Regions from separate parts of the Bradyrhizobium sp. Bra78 genome, predicted to be linked through region 1. Evidence: predicted binding sites of a transcription regulator. Region 1 holds the regulator's gene; the other holds the start of a gene.

Region 1 (7,901 bases):
GCCGGTCACCATCAACAACTTCGTGCAGAGCCCCTACGCCTACTGGAAGCAGCTGGCATGGAGCGGGGCGCTGCTCATCACCCTGACCGTGCTTGCCCTGAACATTGGCGCGCGCATACTTGGCGCCGAGAGGACCGCAAAATGAGTGAACTTTCAGTATCGTCGATGAGCGCGGCCGGTGGCCTGCCCCAGACGGCAGCATTGCCCGAGGCTCCCCCCAAGGTGACGGTGCGCAACCTCAATTTCTATTACGGCGAGCACCACGCGCTGAAGAACATCAACCTGACGCTCGGCACCAACCGCGTCACGGCGTTCATCGGCCCGTCGGGCTGCGGCAAGTCGACCCTGCTGCGCATCTTCAACCGGATGTACGACCTCTATCCGGGCCAGCGCGCGACCGGTCAGGTGATGCTCGACCAGACCAACATCCTCGACGGCAAGCTCGACCTCAATCTGCTGCGCGCCCGCGTCGGCATGGTGTTCCAGAAGCCGACGCCGTTCCCGATGACGATCTACGAGAACATCGCTTTCGGCATCCGTCTTTACGAGAAAATCCCGAAGTCCGAGATGGACGGCCGGGTCGAGAAGGCGCTGCGCGGCGGCGCGCTCTGGAACGAGGTCAAGGACAAGCTCAACGCGTCGGGCCTGTCGCTGTCCGGCGGCCAGCAGCAGCGCCTCTGCATCGCCCGCACGGTCGCGGTGCGGCCCGAAGTGATCCTGTTCGACGAGCCCTGCTCGGCGCTCGATCCGATCTCGACCGCCAAGGTCGAGGAGCTGATCCAGGAGCTGTCCGAGAACTACACGATCGCGATCGTCACCCACAACATGCAGCAGGCGGCGCGCGTCTCCGACAAGACCGCCTTCATGTATCTCGGCGAGTTGATCGAGTTCGACGAGACCAGCAAGATATTCACGTCGCCGACCGATCGGCGCACGCAGGACTACATCACCGGCCGGTTCGGCTGAGGAGACAGGACATGGGTTCCGAACATACCGCAAAGGCCTTCGACACCGACCTCCAGGAGCTCACTCGCCTGGTCGCCGAGATGGGCGGAATCGCAGAGCGCATGATCGTCGATTCCGTCGATGCGCTGATCCGCCGCGACGTCGCGCTCGGCCAGCGCGTCGTCGCCATCGACGTCGAGCTCGACGCGCTCCAGAAGAAGATCGAGGAGCGCGCCGTCCTCACCATTGCGCGCCGCCAGCCAATGGCGGTCGATCTGCGCGAGATCGTCGGCGCCATGCGCGTCGCGACCGATCTGGAGCGTATCGGCGACCTCGCCAAGAACATGGGTAAGCGCGTCGCGGCGCTGGAAACGGATTTTCATCCGCTCAAGCTGTTCCGCGGCCTCGAGCACATGACCGACCTCGTGCAGCAGCAGGTCAAGTCGGTGCTGGACGCCTATGCCGCGCACGATCTGCCGGCGGCGATGGCGGTGTGGAAGGGCGACGAGGAAGTCGATGCCATCTGCACCTCGCTGTTCCGCGAGCTTCTCACCTACATGATGGAGGATCCGCGCAACATCTCGTTCTGCATCCATTTGATGTTCTGCGCCAAGAATATCGAGCGCATCGGCGACCACGCCACCAATATCGCCGAGACCGTGTTCTACATGATCGAGGGCCAGGCGATCACCGACAAGCGGCCGAAGGGCGACATGACGAACTTCGCCACGACGGTTCCGAATACCTGATCACGCAAGGAGCGACGACACCATGGGCGCACGCATTATGGTGGTTGAGGACGAGGAAGCTCTCACCGAGCTTCTTCGCTACAACCTCGAAGGCGACGGCTATGACGTCGAGACGGTGATGCGCGGCGACGACGCCGACACCCGGCTCAAGGAGCACATCCCCGATCTCATCGTGCTCGACTGGATGCTGCCGGGTCTGTCCGGCATCGAGCTGTGCCGACGGCTGCGCACCCGGCCCGAGACCAAGCAGCTCCCGATCATCATGCTCACCGCGCGCGGCGAGGAGAGCGAGCGGGTGCGGGGTCTTGCGACCGGCGCCGACGATTACATCGTCAAGCCGTTTTCGGTGCCGGAGCTGCTGGCGCGGGTGAAGGGCCTCTTGCGGCGCGCAAGCCCGGAGCGGCTCGCCACCGTGCTCGCCTATGGCGACATCGAGCTCGATCGCGACAAGCGCCGCGTGGCGCGCTCCGGCCGGCCGATCGATCTCGGCCCGACCGAATATCGCCTCCTGGAGTTCTTCCTGGAGCATCCGGGCCGGGTGTTCTCGCGCGAGCAGCTGCTCGACAGCGTCTGGGGCCGCGACATCTACATCGACGAGCGCACGGTCGACGTGCATATCGGCCGCCTGCGCAAGCTGCTCAATCTCGGCCGCGAGCAGGACCCGATCCGCACCGTCCGCGGCGCCGGCTATGCGCTGGACGACCGTTTCGCGAAGGCGGAGCAGGCGTAAGTTCAGCCGCGAACAGGCAAGTAAAAAGCGCGCCGGGCGGCGCGCATTTCCATTTTTCGATCGTTCCGGTCCCTACTGCGCAATTGCGCGCTAGCTAGTTAGGCCGGGACGATGTCGTTTGGAGCCGGGCTTCAGCGCGGCCCCGGCTTCGCCGGTGCGCGCCGGCGATCCGCCGCGGGCTGATACGCCACGCGCGAGTGCTGGGCGCAATAGGGCAGGCCGGAGAGGGCCTTGCCGCCGCAGAAGAAGAAGTCCGGGCTCGAGGGATCGCCGACCGGCCAGTGGCAGGTCGCCTCGTTCAGCTCCAGCAGCGACAGCCGCTGGCTCATCGGCACCACGTTGTCGTAGGTGACCGGCTCAGCCTCCACCTCGACCTCGAAGGCCTGCGCCAGCGCGGTGTTGCCGCGCGAGATCGGACGGGTCACCCGCATCATGTGCTGCGCGGGACGCGCCTTGCGCGGCCGGGGCGCTGCGGAAGATGGGCTCTTGGCGCGGCCCGACAGGCCGAGCCTGTGCACTTTGCCGATCACGGCATTGCGGGTCACATTGCCGAGCTCAGCCGCGATCTGGCTGGCCGAAAGTCCGGCCTCCCAGAGCTTTTTCAGCTGCTCGACGCGATCATCGGACCAGGTCAAAACCGTCATTGCACCCTTTCCCTCGCTGCGCGCCAGCCATCCTGGGGCCTCGCAGCGAATGCCTAAGCCTTAAAAACCCGTGCCGTCAGAATCCCTTAAGGCTCGCCGGGCGCGCCAATGACGCCCGAACGTTTACGCCGGTACATAAGGACTTAGAGATCAGAACCGCTGCACGAGATGTCGTATCTGACAATCCAAACGCTACAATATGGCGTGACTCCCGCGCAAGAGTCCGCCGACTCGCTTCCACATGTTCCGTGGTGAAAAACCCGCAAAATCGGCACCGCAAGACTACGGATTCTGCGTTTCGCGAGGCTTTCCGGGCGGCATTGACACCCGTCTTGCCAGGCATAAGATAGTGCTGCGTGCCGCCCTTAAAAGGCGGCACGTTTCGTTTTCCGGACCGGTCAATGGTGCGTTGCGCAATGCACATTCAGGCCGTCCACAACATTCAAGTGATCGTCATGACCAACAGCGCCGCGCCGCATTTGCTCCCTGTTTTCGCCAGGGCCGACCTCGGCTTCGAGCGCGGCGAGGGCTGCTGGCTGATCGCGACCAATGGCGAGCGCTATCTCGATTTCACTTCGGGCGTCGCCGTGAATGCGCTCGGTCATGCTCATCCCGCGCTGGTCGCAGCGTTGCAGGAGCAGGCGACCAAGCTCTGGCACATGTCGAACCTGTTCCAGAGCCCGGACGGCGAGAAGCTTGCGAACCGCCTCTGCAACGAGAGCTTTGCGGACTTCGTGTTCTTCTGCAATTCCGGCGCCGAGGCGCTGGAAGGTGTGATCAAGCTGGTCCGCCATCATCACTTCTCCAAGGGGCATCCGGAACGCTATCGCATCATCACCTTCGAAGGCGCGTTCCACGGCCGCACGCTGGCGACGCTGGCCGCGACGGGTTCTGCGAAATATCTCGAAGGTTTCGGTCCGCCGATGGATGGTTTCGACCAGGTGGCGCATGGTGACATCGAGGCCGTGAAGAAGGCGATCGGTCCGCAGACCGCCGGCATCCTGATCGAGCCGATCCAGGGCGAGGGTGGCGTGCGTTCGGCGCCTCCCGGCTTCCTCAAGGCGTTGCGCCAGCTCTGTGACGAGAAAGGCCTGCTGCTCGCGTTCGACGAGGTGCAGACCGGCATGGGCCGCACTGGCGATCTCTTCGCCTATAAGCGCACCGGCGTCACGCCTGACGTGATGTCGCTGGCCAAGGCGCTCGGCGGCGGCTTCCCGATCGGCGCGATTCTGGCGACCGCGGACGCGGCTTCCGGCATGGGGCCCGGCTCGCACGGCTCGACCTTCGGCGGCAATCCGCTCGCGATCTCGGCCGCGAACGCCGTGCTCGACGTCATGCTCAAGCCCGGCTTCTTCGATCACGTCCAGAGGATGTCGCTGCTGCTCAAGCAGAAGCTCGCCTCCGTGATCGACCGTCATCCCGATATCGTCAGCGAAGTGCGCGGCGAGGGCCTCCTGATCGGCATCAAGGCCGTGGTGCCCTCGGGCGATCTGGTCGCAGCTTTGCGCAACGAAAAATTGCTCACGGTCGGCGCCGGCGACAATGTCGTGCGTTTCCTGCCGCCTTTAATCGTCACCGAAGCCGAGATCGAGGACAGCGTCGGGCGGCTCGAGCGCGCCTGCACCGCGATCTCGTCCAGTCAGACCAAGCGGGCGGCAAGCTGATGAGCAAGTCGCCGAAGCACTTCCTCGATATCAACGAGCTGCCGTTGTCGGAGCTCAAGAGCATGCTCGCCGCCTCCTCCGCCATGAAGGCGAAGCAGAAGGCGCATCAGCCGGTCAGGCCGCTCGAAGGCAAGACGCTGGCGATGATCTTCGAGCGGCCCTCCACGCGCACCCGCGTCTCGTTCGACGTCGCGATGCGCCAGCTCGGCGGCGAGCCCATCATGCTCACGGGTGCCGAGATGCAGCTCGGCCGCGGCGAGACCATCGCCGACACCGCGCGTGTGCTGTCGCGCTATGTCGACGCCATCATGATCCGCATCCTCAATCACGATGCGTTGCTGGAGCTTGCGGAATATGCGACGGTGCCCGTCATCAACGGCCTGACGCGCCGGTCGCACCCATGCCAGGTGATGGCCGACCTCATGACCTACGAAGAACATCGCGGCCCGATCGAGGGCAGGACGGTGGCCTGGACCGGCGACGACAATAACGTGCTCGCCTCCTGGGCGCACGCCGCCGAGCGCTTCAAGTTCCAGCTCAATGTCGCGACCCCGCCGGAGCTGGCGCCGAAGAAAGTCATGCGCGACTTCATCAAGGCGACCGGCGCGTCGATCGTGCTCGGCACCGATCCCGAAGCCGCCGTGAAGGGGGCCGACTGCGTCGTCACCGATACCTGGGTGTCGATGGGCGACAAGGAAGGCGAGCACCGCCACAACGTGCTCAAGCCCTATCAGGTCAATTCGAAGCTGATGTCGCTGGCCAAGCCCGACGCGCTGTTCATGCACTGCCTGCCGGCCCATCGCGGCGAGGAGGTCACGGATGAGGTGATCGACGGCCCGCAATCCGTCGTGTTCGACGAGGCCGAGAACCGCCTGCATGCGCAGAAGGGCATTCTGGCCTGGTGCTTCGACGCGGTGAAATGATCTGAACGCGTGTCGCGTTGCCGTCGCCTCACATGGCGCTGTCGTCCCTGACAAGCGTAGCTCATGGCAATGCATAGCGTTGCCGGGACCGAAGCGCTTGTCCGGGACGACAGAGAGTTCGAGGTTGCTTGGTACGGTTCAAACGGCTCCCGCGCACGCTACCCCCTTCCATTTTTCTCCTCCGACCCCAGATAAAGCGCCATGGTTTCCCAATCCCCTGACATGAAAACCGGGCCCGAAGGCCCGGTTCGCGCACCATCGGCGGTTCCGATCGATGACGCCGTGCTGCCCTACGAGGTCGACGCACTCGACGTGCGTGGGCGCCTGGTGCGGCTTGGTCCTGCACTCGACGAGATTCTGACCAAGCACGATTATCCTGCGCCGGTCGGCAAGCTGCTCGGCGAGGCCATCGTGCTGACCACGCTGCTCGGCTCGGCGCTGAAATTCGAGGGCCGCTTCATCCTCCAGGCCCAGACCGACGGTCCGGTCTCGTTCCTGGTCGTCGACTACATGGCGCCGGATCGCCTGCGTGCGTACGCGCGCTTTGATGCCGCGCGCCTCGGCGAGGCCAGGGATTCCGGCATGCAGTCCGGCGCCCTGCTGGGCCACGGTCATCTCGCCATGACCATCGACCAGGGCCCCGACATGAGCCGCTACCAGGGCCTGGTCGCGCTCGACGGCGGCAGCCTGGAGGACGCGGCTCACGAATATTTCCTGCGCTCCGAGCAGATCCCGACGCGCGTGCGTCTCGCCGTCGGCGAGGAGTGGCGCTCGAACGACGGCGGCAAGCATCGCTGGCGCGCCGGCGGCATGCTGATGCAGTTCCTGCCGAAGGCCCCGGAGCGCGCGCGGCAGGCCGATTTGCATCCCGGCGATGCGCCCGAAGGCGTCGAGGTGCACAGCGTCGCTGAGGACGACGCGTGGGTCGAAGCGCGTTCGCTGATCGAGACCGTCGAGGACGTCGAGTTGATCGATCCCGAGCTGTCCGGCGAGCGGCTGCTCTACCGTCTCTTCCATGAGCGCGGCGTGCGCGTGTTCAATCCGCTGTCCTTGAAGGCGCAATGCTCCTGCTCGCGCGAGGCGGTCGCCTCGATGCTGAAGAGTTTTTCGCCGGACGACCGCGCCGCGATGGTCAAGGACGACAAGGTCGTCGTGACCTGCGAATTTTGCTCGTCGGTGTACGAATTCACGCCGGATGAAGCGGGCGTCGAGGACGCGTAGGCACTCGGCCTGCGAGCCCTCGCGACCCGACGGGCAATACACCTGCGAGGCTGTCAATCCTCTCTGGCAAAAATATTCCACTTTACCGAAATTCGGATTTATCGTAGATGTTGCCTATCCCGGCTCATCCTTGAGGGGCGATCGTACGTCGTCACGATATGCGAGCCGGGTTGCGGTGGACGCGGCAGCGTCGTGCGCGAGAGGTGCGGGCAGGGCGGGTAGTCCCTGCGAGCCCGTGGCCACGTGCGGACGAGCGACGCTGATGCGTACGGCAAAACCGTGTGGTCCTGACCGTCGTTGCTACGGTCAAGCTTTCGCGGAGATGCGCGCGAGCCCAACCGGGCGGACGGCATCGTCAATTCGCGGGGCGAGGGAGGCCAGAACGAACTCGGCTCCCGGGAGAGCACGGCATAAGCCGTCCGACCATCGCGCAGGGAAGGCCGAGTGATTGGCTACACCTGTATGCTGCTGTGCGGTTCTTTTGCGCTACATCTTCGCGCAGCGGACCGCGGGTGCCAGCCGGCACCCGGCCTTCCCTGCGCCCTCTTGGCTCAAGAGGGTGGAGAGATGGAGCAAAGCTCGGGCGAACACGCCGCGAGACCGCAAAGGCGTGTCTGCAAGCTGAGTTGCCAGTTGGAAGCGCTCGCAATGACGAGGTTGGGGAAGCTGCGCGCCATAGACTCGGACATCGGTGGGCAATGTGAAGCGTGCCCGCCACCTTATGCCGTGATCGAAATGGTCGACACGGCGCTTCGCGCCTTTGTCCACCCAACGGCATCCCGCTAGTTCAGCACCCGCTTGTTGTCCGGACTGTCCAGCGAGAACGTCGGTACGTCGATCTCGAAGCGCTCGCCGCTTTCGCTGACCATCTGGTAGCGGCCGGTCATGAAGCCGGAGGCGGTCGTGAGCGGCACGCCGGAGGTGTACTCGAACCGTTCGCCGGGGGCCAGGGTCGGCTGCTCGCCCACGACGCCCTCGCCCTTCACCTCCTGCTGCCGGCCGGTGGCGTCGGTGATGATCCAGTG
Region 2 (7,901 bases), on a different contig from region 1:
TGCCCTCGGTTTGGAACGGCAGCAGCAGGCGCTCATAGGCGACGATGCGCCCGTAGATGTCGTCGACGTCGGCAACGCTGTAGACGGGCAACCCGCGCGCCACGCATTCATGATAGACCGGCATCACGAAGGGCACGAGCCGCGGCCCGATATAGTCGTCGAGCAGAACGCCCTTGCCGGTGTGTCCATAGGCACGCGAGATGCGCGTGCCTTCGCTCTGGATAGTGAGGCGCGGCGTCGGCGTCGACATGTCCACCGTATAATAGATGAGATCGGACAGCTCCTCCTCGAGCCGCGCGGGCTGGTACTCCCAGATCGCCGGCGTCGTCTGTTCGCGCGCATAAAGTCGCAGCCACGTGTTCAGGAGATCACGCTGCCTGATGGATTTGACCAGGGAAGGAGCGGCGCTTGCGAAATCCAAGACAATATTCCCGACGTATAAAACCCGCGCATGATCCGGGTTGCGGGAAAATTTTCTATGAAGGCTGGCGCATGGAACGAAAGACCGTTAACGACGGCTTGATGACCGGTGCCTTGCGAACCGGGAGGCCGGGCAGGCACGACGTCAAAACACCTCCGACTAAGGGAGCATTTGTATCCCGGCCGGAGGCCTGATCTGCTCAGCTTTCCGCCTTGCCTAACCCCCGTCAACTCCGGCATATTCCGCGCCCGGAGGCGGCGGTTCCGGGTGGGCTCCAGGGCCTCCGGAATGCCGAAGCAACAAGGACAGCCACGCGTATTGCGCGGGCAGGGGGAAAACTGTTTGGCCGATGAGTTCATTCTCGAAACGGAAGGCTTGACCAAGGAGTTCGCGGGCTTCTTCGCCGTCCGCGACGTTGCGCTCAAGGTTCGCCGTGGGAGCATTCACGCGTTGATCGGCCCGAACGGCGCCGGCAAGACGACCTGCTTCAATCTTTTGACCAAGTTCCTCAAACCGTCCGCCGGAAAAATCCTGTACAAGGGCCAGGACATCACCGCGATGGCGCCCGCCGACGTGGCGCGCATGGGGTTGGTTCGCTCGTTCCAGATCTCGGCGGTGTTTCCGCATCTCACCGCGCAGGAAAACGTCCGTGTCGCGCTTCAGCGCCAGCACGGCAGCTCCTTCGATTTCTGGCGCTCCAAGTCGGTGCTCAACGTCTTCAACGATCGCGCGCGCGAGTTGTTGAACGATGTCGGCCTCAGCGAGTTTGCCAATACGCCCGCGGTCGAGATGCCCTACGGGCGCAAGCGCGCACTGGAGATCGCAACCACGCTCGCGCTCGACCCCGAGATGATGCTGCTGGACGAGCCGATGGCCGGCATGGGCCACGAGGACATCGACAAGATCGCGGCGCTGATCAAGCGTATCTCCGCGAAATACACCATCCTGATGGTCGAGCATAATCTCAGCGTCGTGGCCAATCTTTCCGACATCATTACCGTGCTGACGCGCGGGCAGGTGCTGGCGCAGGGCCATTACAGCGAGCTCACCAAGGACGAGCGCGTCAAGGAAGCTTACCTGGGAGCCGGTCATGCCTGACACTGCGATCGCCGAGGCTCCGGCAAAGGCCGCGACCGGCGGGACCATCCTTCAGGTCCGCAATCTGGAGGCGTGGTATGGCGAGTCCCACATCCTGCACGGGATCAACTTCGACGTGAATGCGGGCGAGGTCGTCACCCTGCTCGGGCGTAACGGCGCCGGCAAGACCACCACGCTGAAGTCGATCATGGGGATCATCGGCAAGCGAACCGGCTCGGTGAAGTTCAACAACCACGACATCATCCGCACGACCTCCGACAAGATCGCGCGCATGGGCATCGCGTTCTGCCCGGAAGAGCGGGGGATATTCTCCAGCCTCGACGTACGTGAGAATTTGCTGCTGCCGCCCATCGTCCGCGCGGGCGGGCTGCCGCTCGATCAGATCTTCGACCTGTTCCCGAACCTGAAGGAACGGCTCAACAGCCAGGGCACCAAGCTGTCCGGCGGCGAGCAGCAGATGCTCGCGATCGCGCGCATCCTGCGCACCGGCGCGAGTTTCCTGATGCTGGACGAGCCGACCGAGGGGCTCGCACCCGTCATCATCCAGCAGATCGGCCACACCATTGCCCGGCTCAAGAAGGAGGGCTTCACGATCCTCCTGGTCGAGCAGAACTTCCGGTTCGCATCCACCGTCGCCGACCGCTATTATGTGGTCGAGCACGGCAAGATCATCGACGGATTTTCCAATGCGGAGCTTGCCGCCAACATGGACAAGCTCCACACCTATCTCGGCGTCTAGAATTGCCAACGAGAAAAATTAAAGAGGTACGTTGCATGAAGACCAGGTCGATTGCGTCATTGCTGCTGACCACCGCGCTCAGCTTCGTGATGACTGGCGTCGCGTCCGCGCAGGACAAGACCGTCAAGATCGGCGCGCTGTCCGATCAGTCCGGCCTTTACGCCGACCTCGGCGGACCAGGCTCGACGCTCGCCGCGCAGATGGCCATTGAAGATTCCGGCCTCGTTGCGAAGGGCTGGAAGATCGACATCATCTCGGGCGATCACCAGAACAAGCCGGACATAGGCACCGCGATCGCGCGGCAATGGTTCGACGTCGACAAGGTCGACACCATCGTCGACGTGCCGAATTCCGGCGTGGCGCTCGCCGTCAACAACGTCGTCAAGGAAAAGAACGGCGTCTACATCAACTCCGGTGCGGCGACCTCGGATCTCACCAACGCGCAGTGCTCGCCCAACACGGTGCACTGGACCTACGACACCTACATGCTGGCCCACACCACCGGTCAGGCGCTGGTGAAGGCCGGCGGCGACACCTGGTTCTTCCTGACCGCGGACTACGCCTTCGGCGCGGCGCTGGAGCGCGACACCACGGCGGTCATCACCGCCAACGGCGGCAAGGTGGTCGGTGGCGTCAAGCACCCGCTCAACACGCCGGACTTCTCGTCCTTCCTGCTGCAGGCGCAGGCTTCCAAGGCCAAGATCATCGGCCTTGCCAATGCCGGCGGCGACACCACCAACACGATCAAGCAGGCGGCCGAGTTCGGCATCGTCAAGGGCGGCCAGAAGCTCGCGGCGCTGCTGCTGTTCCTCACGGACGTCAAGGCGATCGGGCTCGAGACCGCGCAGGGCCTCAACTTCACCGAGACCTTCTACTGGGACATGAACGACCAGACCCGCGCGTTCTCCAAGCGCTTCGCCGCGAAGATGAAGAACAGTGCGCCTCCGACCATGGTGCAGGCCGGCGTCTACGCGGGCGTGCGCCACTATCTCAAGGCGCTGGAGGCGCTCGGCGGCAATCCGCACGATGGCGTCAAGGTCGTGGAGAAGATGAAGTCGATGCCGACCGAGGACGATCTGTTCGGCAAGGGCGAGATCCAGCCCAACGGCCGCACCATCCACAACGCCTACCTGTTCGAGGTGAAGAAGCCCTCCGAGTCCAAGGGACCGTGGGATTTCTACAAGCTGGTCGGCACGGTGCCGGGCGACCAGGCCTTCACGCCGCTGTCCGAGAGCAAGTGCGCGCTCTTGAAGAAGTAGGATAACCGCCCGCGGGCCATCAGGCCTGCGGGCGACTTTCAGGGAACGCCGAAGGGACCGGGTGCGGGATCGATGCAGGCTCTTTACGCTCAGCTACTGGTGGGATTGATCAACGGCTCGTTCTACGCGCTGCTCAGTCTCGGGCTCGCCGTGATCTTCGGCATGCTCAACATCATCAATTTCGCCCATGGCGCACTCTACATGATGGGCGCGTTCGTCGCCTATTTCCTGCTCAACAATGATTATCTCAGTATCGGCTACTGGCCGGCATTGATCGTCGCTCCGATTGTCGTCGGCATCTTCGGCATGATCCTGGAACGGACCATGCTGCAATGGCTGACCGGGCTCGACCATCTCTACGGCCTGTTGCTGACCTTCGGCATCGCGCTGATCGTGCAGGGCGTGTTCCAGAACTATTTCGGCTCGTCCGGCATGCCTTACGCCATTCCGGACCAGCTCAAGGGCGGCATGAATCTCGGGTTCATGTTCCTTCCTATCTATCGCGGCTGGGTCGTTATCTTCTCGCTGGTGGTGTGTATCGCCACCTGGTTCCTGATCGAGAAGACGCGGCTTGGCGCTTACCTGCGCGCCGCGACCGAAAACCCGACGCTGGTGCGCGCTTTCGGCGTCAACGTGCCGCGCATGATCACGCTGACCTACGGTCTCGGCGTCGGTCTTGCAGCACTCGCCGGCGTGCTTTCGGCGCCGATCAACCAGGTGCGGCCGCTGATGGGCGCCGACCTCATCATCGTCGTGTTCGCGGTGGTGGTGATCGGCGGCATGGGGTCGATCATGGGCTCGATCATCACCGGCTTCGCGCTGGGCGTGATCGAGGGCCTGACCAAGTATTTCTACCCCGAGGCCTCCAATACCGTCGTCTTCGTGCTGATGGTGCTGGTGCTCTTGGTGAAGCCAACCGGATTGACGGGAAAGGCGGCCTGATATGACAGCCTTGACGGACGACACGCTGCCGGTGACCCCGCGCGCGATCCGCGACGAGATGATCGTGTTCGTTGTGATGGCGCTGCTGCTGGCTTCGGTGCCATTCACGGGAGTCTACCCGTTCTTCGTCATGCAGGCGCTGTGCTTCGCGCTGCTCGCCTGCGCCTTCAACCTGCTGATCGGCTACGGCGGTTTGCTGTCCTTCGGCCATGCGATGTTCTTGGGGACGGCCGGCTATTGCAGCGCGCATGCGCTGAAGGTATGGGCGCTGCCGCCGGAGCTCGGCATCCTCGTCGGCATCGCCGGTGCCTTCGTGCTCTCGCTCATCACGGGCTATATCTCGATCCGCCGCCAGGGCATCTACTTCTCGATGATCACGCTGGCACTGTCGCAGCTTTTGTACTTCATCTACCTCCAGGCCCCGTTCACCCATGGCGAGGACGGCATCCAGGGCATTCCGCAAGGGCACATGTTCGGCGTGTTCGATCTGTCCAAGCCGACCGTGCTCTACTACGTCGTGCTGGTCGGCTTCCTTGCCGGCTTCCTGCTGATCTTCCGCATCATCAACTCGCCGTTCGGCGAAGTCCTCAAGGCGATCCGTGAGAACGAGCCGCGGGCGATCTCGCTGGGTTACCGGACCGATCAGTACAAGTTCCTGGCTTTCGTCCTGTCGGGCACGCTCGCGGGCTTTGCCGGATCGCTGAAAGTGTTCGTGGCGCAGAACGCCTCGCTCACCGACGTGCACTGGTCGATGTCGGGCGAAGTCGTGCTGATGACGCTGGTCGGCGGTCTCGGCACCGTGTTCGGCCCCGTGGTCGGCGCCTTTGTGATCATCGCCATGCAGCAATATCTGGCGGGGTTTGGCCAATGGGTGACTGTGATCCAGGGCTCGATCTTCGTGATCTGCGTGCTCACGTTCCGCCGCGGGGTCATCGGCGAAATCGCGCATTACTTCCGGCGTTCGCTCTAAACGATTGATATCGCACTAATTTATCTGGTGCGTGAAAGCGGTGGATGACCCGGCTCCGCGGGCGTGAGATGACACGCACGCGGATCGAAAATGGTCTATGACAGTTTTGTGACGGCCGGTTCGGCCGGGCCATTTCCAACCGGTAGTCTCTCCCCATGATGCGATGGTTTCGCGCTTTCCTGCCCAAGGAAGAACGCTTCTTCGACCTGTTCGACCGCCACGCCCAGACCGTGATCCAGGGCTCGATCGCGCTCCAGGGCATGCTCAACGGGGGCGAGGAGACGCCGGTCTTTTGCCAGCGCGTCAACCAGTTCGAGAACGATGCCGACAACATCACCCGTGAGGTGCTGACGGCGGTGCGCCGCACCTTCATCACTCCGTTCGATCGCGGCGACATCAAGAACCTGATCACCTCGATGGACGATGCCATCGACCAGATGCAGCAGACCGCCAAGGCCGTGATGCTGTTCGAAGTCCGCACCTTCGAGCCACCGATGCGCGAGATCGGCGGGCTCTTGATCGAATGCGCCAATCTGGTCGGCCGCGCGCTGCCGTTGATGCAGCAGATCGGCAAGAACGTGGCGATGCTGACCGCAATCACGGAAGAGCTGGGCAAGCTCGAAGGCCGGGTCGACGATCTCCACGACATCGGGATGAAGGAGCTGTTCCTCAAGCACCGCGACGGGAGCGCGATGGACTTCATCGTCGGTGTCGAGATCTACGACCACCTCGAGAAGGTGGCCGACCGTTTCGACGACGTCGCGAACGAGATCAACAGCATCGTCATCGAGCAAGTTTAGGCAGGGCGCCGTGGATGCTGCGTTGGGTCTTCCCCTCCTGGTCGGACTGATCGCCGTCGCGCTGCTGTTCGATTTCCTGAACGGCCTGCACGACGCCGCCAATTCGATCGCGACCATCGTCTCGACCCGCGTGCTGCGGCCGCAATTCGCGGTGTTCTGGGCCGCGTTCTTCAATTTCGTCGCCTTCATGGTGTTCGGTCTGCACGTTGCCCAAACCATCGGCACCGGCATCATCGATCCCGCGATCGTCGATGCCCAGGTGATCTTCGCGGCCCTCGTCGGCGCCATCGTCTGGAACCTCGTGACCTGGGGGCTCGGCATCCCGTCCTCGTCGTCGCATGCATTGATCGGTGGCCTGTTCGGCGGTGGCGTGGCCAAGGCGGGGATCTCCGCGGCGGTCTGGAGCGGATTGTCCAAAACGGTGATCGCCATCGTGCTGTCTCCACTCGTCGGCTTCCTGCTCGCGATGGTGCTGGTCGCGATCGTCTCCTGGGCCTCGGTCCGGTCCACCCCTTTCGCTGTGGACCGCGCTTTCCGCATCCTGCAATTCGCCTCCGCCTCGCTCTATTCGCTCGGCCATGGCGGCAACGACGCGCAGAAGACCATGGGCATCATCGCCGTGCTGCTCTACTCGCAGGGCCATCTCGGCAGCGAATTCTCGGTGCCGTTCTGGGTGGTGCTGTCCTGCCAGGCCGCGATGGCGATGGGCACGCTGATGGGCGGCTGGCGCATCGTCCGCACCATGGGATTGCGAATTACAAAGCTGACGCCAATGCAGGGTTTTTGCGCCGAGACCGGCGGCGCCGCCACCCTGTTCATGGCGACCTACCTCGGGGTTCCGGTGTCGACCACCCACACCATCACCGGCGCCATCGTCGGCGTCGGCGCCGCCCGCCGTCTCTCGGCGGTGCGCTGGAACGTCGCCAGCTCGATCGTCTACGCCTGGGTGATCACCATGCCGGCCTCGGCCATTGTCGCTGCGCTGACCTGGTGGGCGGTCAAGATTTTCCTCAAGTAACGAGTTTCAGCCCGACAATGCCGGCGACGATCAGTCCGATGCTGGCCAGGCGAAACGCGGTGGCCGGCTCGCCGAACAGGATGATCCCGAGCGTCGCCGTGCCCACCGCACCGATCCCGGTCCACACCGCGTAGGCGGTTCCAATCGGCAGTGATTTGAGGGCCAACCCAAGCAGCAGGATGCTCCCGGCCATCGCGGCGAGGGTCAGGACGGAAGGGATCAGCCTGGTAAAGCCCTCGGTGTATTTGAGCCCGATCGCCCAGCCCACCTCCAGAAGGCCAGCGACGAACAGGATGCTCCAGGCCATGACGACCCTCCATATCAAGGCAGGGTCGTCCCCGCGGCTGATGTGCTGAAAGAGGGGAAAGGTCGTCCTTCCCCAGGTCGATATGGGGCTGGCCGGAAGGCTCTGCAATCACCACATGAGGCTTGATCGGGCCGATTTTCCCTGTCAAACGCTCCCGCAATGTCCGACATCGCCACACCTGCCGAATCGACGGCCCGTTCCCCGCTTGCCGCTGAAGTGTCGCGGCGGCGCACCTTTGCGATCATCTCGCATCCGGACGCCGGCAAGACCACGCTGACCGAGAAGCTGCTGCTGTTCGGCGGCGCCATCAATCTCGCCGGCCAGGTCAAGGCCAAGGGCGAGCGGCG

The links. The regulator PhoB, encoded in region 1, activates phosphate uptake and scavenging genes when phosphate is short. The targets are predictions, from matches to a motif close to TGTCATNNANCTGTCAT.
Region 2: the regulator PhoB is predicted to act here: its motif matches at 5,527-5,543, upstream of OC450_RS19950 (DUF47 domain-containing protein).

The regions. Positions count from the first base shown of each region.
Region 1 is NZ_JALJRE010000024.1:27,252-35,152, forward strand. Features, by position in the region: gene pstA (phosphate ABC transporter permease PstA) at 1-145, shown strand, start outside; gene pstB (phosphate ABC transporter ATP-binding protein PstB) at 142-966, shown strand; gene phoU (phosphate signaling complex protein PhoU) at 978-1,694, shown strand; gene phoB (phosphate regulon transcriptional regulator PhoB) at 1,717-2,424, shown strand; gene OC450_RS33570 (GcrA family cell cycle regulator) at 2,556-3,068, opposite strand; gene OC450_RS33575 (aspartate aminotransferase family protein) at 3,524-4,732, shown strand; gene argF (ornithine carbamoyltransferase) at 4,732-5,655, shown strand; gene OC450_RS33585 (Hsp33 family molecular chaperone) at 5,857-6,876, shown strand; gene apaG (Co2+/Mg2+ efflux protein ApaG) at 7,659-7,901, opposite strand, start outside.
Region 2 is NZ_JALJRE010000008.1:275,142-283,042, forward strand. Features, by position in the region: gene OC450_RS19920 (hypothetical protein) at 1-421, opposite strand, end outside; gene OC450_RS19925 (ABC transporter ATP-binding protein) at 764-1,519, shown strand; gene OC450_RS19930 (ABC transporter ATP-binding protein) at 1,512-2,258, shown strand; gene OC450_RS19935 (ABC transporter substrate-binding protein) at 2,294-3,517, shown strand; gene OC450_RS19940 (branched-chain amino acid ABC transporter permease) at 3,590-4,459, shown strand; gene OC450_RS19945 (branched-chain amino acid ABC transporter permease) at 4,461-5,429, shown strand; gene OC450_RS19950 (DUF47 domain-containing protein) at 5,585-6,229, shown strand; gene OC450_RS19955 (inorganic phosphate transporter) at 6,240-7,247, shown strand; gene sugE (quaternary ammonium compound efflux SMR transporter SugE) at 7,240-7,554, opposite strand; gene OC450_RS19965 (peptide chain release factor 3) at 7,714-7,901, shown strand, end outside.